2 regions of the Bartonella sp. HY761 genome follow, and region 2 is predicted to be linked to the other one. Evidence: riboswitches for the same ligand, from Rfam matches in the RefSeq annotation. Region 2 holds a riboswitch; the other holds the start of a gene.
What was found. Region 2 has a riboswitch for thiamine pyrophosphate ahead of thiC (phosphomethylpyrimidine synthase ThiC). Riboswitches for the same ligand answer to the same signal wherever they lie in the genome.
Positions count from the first base shown of each region.

Region 1: linked by a shared signal. The riboswitch ahead of thiO (glycine oxidase ThiO) and the one ahead of thiC (phosphomethylpyrimidine synthase ThiC) in region 2 are both predicted to bind thiamine pyrophosphate.

Region 1 is NZ_CP104887.1:2,299,741-2,302,140, reverse strand. Features, by position in the region: gene N6A79_RS09985 (aminotransferase class I/II-fold pyridoxal phosphate-dependent enzyme) at 1-382, shown strand, start outside; gene N6A79_RS09980 (DUF423 domain-containing protein) at 379-756, shown strand; TPP riboswitch at 803-924, shown strand; gene thiO (glycine oxidase ThiO) at 1,055-2,017, shown strand; gene thiS (sulfur carrier protein ThiS) at 2,105-2,302, shown strand; gene N6A79_RS09965 (thiazole synthase) at 2,304-2,400, shown strand, end outside.
Region 2 is NZ_CP104887.1:253,035-255,434, forward strand. Features, by position in the region: gene N6A79_RS00940 (RT0821/Lpp0805 family surface protein) at 1-378, opposite strand, end outside; gene pdxH (pyridoxamine 5'-phosphate oxidase) at 522-1,145, shown strand; TPP riboswitch at 1,261-1,378, shown strand; gene thiC (phosphomethylpyrimidine synthase ThiC) at 1,478-2,400, shown strand, end outside.

The sequences.
Region 1 (2,400 bases), 1.3 Mb from region 2:
CAAAATCCGTGATCATTTTTCATTATCTATTTTAACCCAAAAAGCCGCTGTTGCTGCGTTAGAAGATCAAGTCTATTTGCATGGCGCTATTAGTAATATCATTGCTTCACGTCGTCGTTTGCATGCTATTGCTTTGGAATTTGGCTTTATTCCTTTGGCTTCAGCGACTAATTTCGTTACAATGGATTGCCAGAGGGGAAATGTGTTTGCGCATAATCTTTTGATTGAGTTGCAAAATCGTGGCGTGTTTATTCGCAAGCCGGCAGTTCCTGGGCTTGATCATTTGATTAGAGTAAGTACGGCTCCCGATCATATTATCGATATTTTCGAAGAGGCTTTAAGGCCGGCAATAAAAGCTTGTGAAAAAGGTGAATGCCTATGATGGTACGTATCTCAAACCGGATATTTTGTTTTGCCGGTGGTGTTTTTGGGGCAGCTGGTATGGCTTCTTACGCGGCGGCCTCCCATGTTTCGCAAAGCAATTATGGGACTATCGCGCCTATTTTGCTTGGTCACGGTATTTTATTAGTGGCTTTGGCTTTAGCTGATAAAAGATCAATGTTTACGCGTCTTAGTGGCGCACTTATTGTGCTTGGTGTCACGCTTTTTGTGGGGGATTTATTATTTCGTCAAACATGGGGTATTCGTTTGTTTTCCTATGCGGCGCCTATTGGCGGTATGACGATGATTTTTGGTTGGTTGTTTTTTTGCCTTATGGCATTCTTGCCTGGTCCAGCAAAAGAAAGCTCAACATAAAACTTGTTTTATGTTGGGTTAATTGATATATCTTTTAAATATTGAATAATTTCACCTGGGGAGCTCTGTCAAGGAGCTGAGATATTGCTGGCTTATTTAAAGCGGCGCAATGACCCATAGAACCTGATCCAGATTATGCTGGCGGAGGGATGGTAGAATGAGCAGTAGCTCCTTTAAACTTTGTGTTTCCAATTCTATTTTTCTATCTTTCGTTTTGTCATCAAAACACTGGCTCTGTGTTTTGTGCGTTGGGTGTTTATATCAGCATAAAGCGGTTTAGAAATAGAAAGGAACCAGTATGAAAGTGCTTATTAAAGGTGCTGGCGTTGGCGGATTGGTTGCAGCTTATCAACTCTTCTTAAAAGGCGCTGATATCACAGTTTCTGCGCCTCTTGATAGTTTCTCCCATTCGGCAAGTTGGTATGCCGGTGGCATGTTGGCACCTTATTGCGAGCGCGAAAGTGCGGAGCAAATAGTTGAGGATTTAGGGCGGCAAGCAATGGGTTGGTGGGCTGAAAACCTTCCTGATTTAGTGCAACATAATGGTACATTTGTCTTGGCACCACAACGCGACCAAGGCGAACTTAATCGTTTTGCACAGCGCACCACCCGTCATGTTTTGGTTGATGAAGCTATGATCGCTGAGCTTGAACCAGATCTTGCAGGACGGTTTAAAAAAGCTTTATTTTTTGCTGAAGAAGCAGACATAGACCCACGTAAAGCGTTGCAAGGTTTGCAAGATAAACTAATTCAAGGAGGGGCTGCCTTTATTGCTCCTTTGCAAAATGAAGAAGAAACTGAGGATTATGATGTCATTATCGATGCAACTGGCATTGCGCGCTTAGGTGTCGATAAGGATTTACGCGGTGTTCGTGGTGAGATGCTTTTAGTGCGCTGCCCAGATGTCCATATAACAAGACCCGTTAGACTATTACATCCGCGCATTCCGCTGTATATTGTACCACGTAGTGACCATACTTTCATGATTGGTGCAACAATGATTGAAAGCGATTATGATGGTCCAATCAGCGCTCGCTCAATGATGGAGCTTTTGAATGCTGCCTATACATTGCATCCTGCCTTTGCTGAAGCGGAAATAATTGAAACCGGAGTTGGCGTGCGACCAGCCTATGCCGATAATTTTCCACGAATGACACAAGAGGGTAATCGCCATTTTTATATAAATGGCTTTTATCGTCACGGATTTTTATTATCACCAGAAATGGCACGCCGCGTTACCGATAAGCTTTGCCCTGATTGATTATTTTATATTTAAAGTCGTCTATAAGGCTTGGTAGACATTTATCACAAATATTTTAACGCGTCGCTGATTTAATTGGAGTAGTTCATGCAGGTTTTTATCAATGGCAATAGAGTTGAAACAAAAGTGCAATATCTAGCAGAGCTTTTGAATGAACAAGGTTTCAAGGGCGAGTGGTTAGCGACTGCCCAAAATAGTGAGCTTGTAAGCGCAAATGAACGTGCTTTATGTCTCATTAACGAAAACGACCGTATTGAAGTCTTAAGTCCTATGCAGGGAGGTTGATATGTTAACGCTTTATGGAGAAGATGTAACGTCGCATTTGCTTTTAGGTAGTGCACAATATCCATCACCTACTATCTTGGCTGAAGCAGTGCGCCAGT
Region 2 (2,400 bases):
ATAAATCATAATGCCGTTAAAGGATTCGCGCGTAGTTTTAAATGAGCGACATTGGCTGCCATTTTCAACAAAACTGTTAAGGATAGACATGGTTCCGCGGCTACCTGTTGCGTCATTTTTCCAGTTAACGATTGAGGAATCAGGCTGCGCTGCTATTTGTTCACGCATGACTTTTTCGTCGCCGCCTAAATCAACCTTGGGTAAATTTACGCTATTCCCACCAATTGATCCGGTAATAATGCTGTTATCAGGCATGATTTGCGGTGTTTTGGGTTGCACAATAACGCAAGCTTGCAGGCACGACCCTAGCACTAATAGGCTAGAACCAAGCATTATGGGGCGAAAATAACAAGAAAATGCGTTTTTAAATTTAATCATCAAAAGCTTTCCGGTACTTTATAAACAAAGGTTTTGATGTAACCAATGCTTGAACTCTTTACGCAATACTAATAGGCTCATATCAAGCCGGACGACTTGAGCTTAACTTCTATCTCAGAATTTCACAAGCGCTAGGATATATTATGACAAATGATACATTAACAGAAGATGACTTTACCAAGGAGGAATCTCCTTTTGATCTTTTTACAAAATGGTTAGATGACGCAAGCGCTAGCGAAATAAATGACCCCAATGCGATGGCTTTAGCCACAGTGGATAGCCAAGGCCTACCCGATGTGCGTATGGTTTTGCTGAAAGGTTTTGATGATGATGGCTTTGTTTTTTACACCAATTTTGAAAGTCAAAAAGGTGTGGAAATCTTAAATAGCATGAAGGCGGCATTGTGTTTTCATTGGAAAACCTTAAAGCGGCAGGTGCGTGTTCGCGGTATTGTGGAAATCGTTAGTGATGAAGAAGCCGATGCCTATTATAATAGCCGAGCACGCGGAAGTCGTATTGGTGCTTGGGCATCTAAACAATCACGACCGCTTGAAAGCCGATTTGCACTTGAAAAGGCAGTCGCTGAATATGGCTTGCGCTATGCTGTTGGTTCCATTCCGCGCCCGCCTTATTGGTCTGGCTTTCGCATTCGTCCAACTTATATTGAATTTTGGCACGATAGGCCATTTCGCCTTCACGACCGTTTGGTCTTTAAACGAGATAATATTGATGATGAAAACTGGCAAACCGTGCGGCTTTATCCGTAATTATCTTTAAATTATTGTTTAACTTAAAAAAGGTCATTATTCATTTAATGGCCTTTTGCTTATTTTAGAATGATTTTATTCCTCATTGACAATTCATTATATTTAGCTAATGATCGGCTTGTACCTGGGGTGTCTCGACAAGAGGCTGAGATATTGCTGGCTTTAAAGCAGCGCAATGACCCGTTGAACCTGATCCAGCTCATACTGGTGGAGGGATGGTCTGATGTCTGCTGCTTCTCGTCTTTATCATTAGACTTATCGCAAATAGGCATTTTTCTCCTTTACCTTTGGCGAGAGGGATTTTCCTTTAAATAAAGCAAGGAGAATTCACCATGTCAGAAAATTGTTTTAAAGTAACAACTGGCGCACTTCCTTCTTCTAAAAAAAACTATAAATCAGGCACTATTTATCCGCAAATAAAGGTGCCTATTCGCTATATAAAATTGCATCCTTCTAGTAATGAACCAGATTTGCCAGTCTATGATTCGTCTGGCGCTTATAGCGATGAAAATGTGGATATTACGATTGATAAGGGGCTTGCGCCTATTCGTGAATCTTGGATATTGGCGCGCGGCGATGTTGAGACCTATGAAGGGCGAACCGTCAAGGCTGCAGACAATGGTTTTGTATCGGAGGCAAAAAAAACACCAGAATTTTTGCAATGTCGCCAACCACTTCGCGCCAAAAATAATGCAGCCGTCACGCAAATGGCTTATGCACGCGCTGGTATTATAACGCCAGAAATGGAATTTGTTGCGATACGAGAAAATTTGGGGCGTGAAAATTTAGAGCATGAAATACGCACCATTGGTGAAAGCTTTGGTGCAGCTATTCCACCATTTGTAACGCCCGAATTTGTCCGCAATGAAATTGCGCTTGGTCGAGCAATTATTCCGAATAATATCAATCACCCTGAAAGTGAACCAATGATTATTGGTCGTAATTTCAGTGTGAAAATTAACGCTAATATTGGTAATTCAGCCGTGACGTCTTCAATGGAGGAAGAAGTCGAAAAAATGGTATGGGCCATTCGCTGGGGGGCGGATACAGTGATGGATCTTTCAACAGGGCGCAACATTCATAATATTCGTGAATGGATTATTCGTAATTCCCCAGTCCCTATTGGCACTGTGCCAATTTATCAAGCCTTAGAAAAAGTTAATGGCATTGCCGAAGATCTAAACTGGGAAATTTTTCGTGACACTTTGATTGAGCAAGCTGAGCAGGGGGTTGACTATTTTACCATTCATGCTGG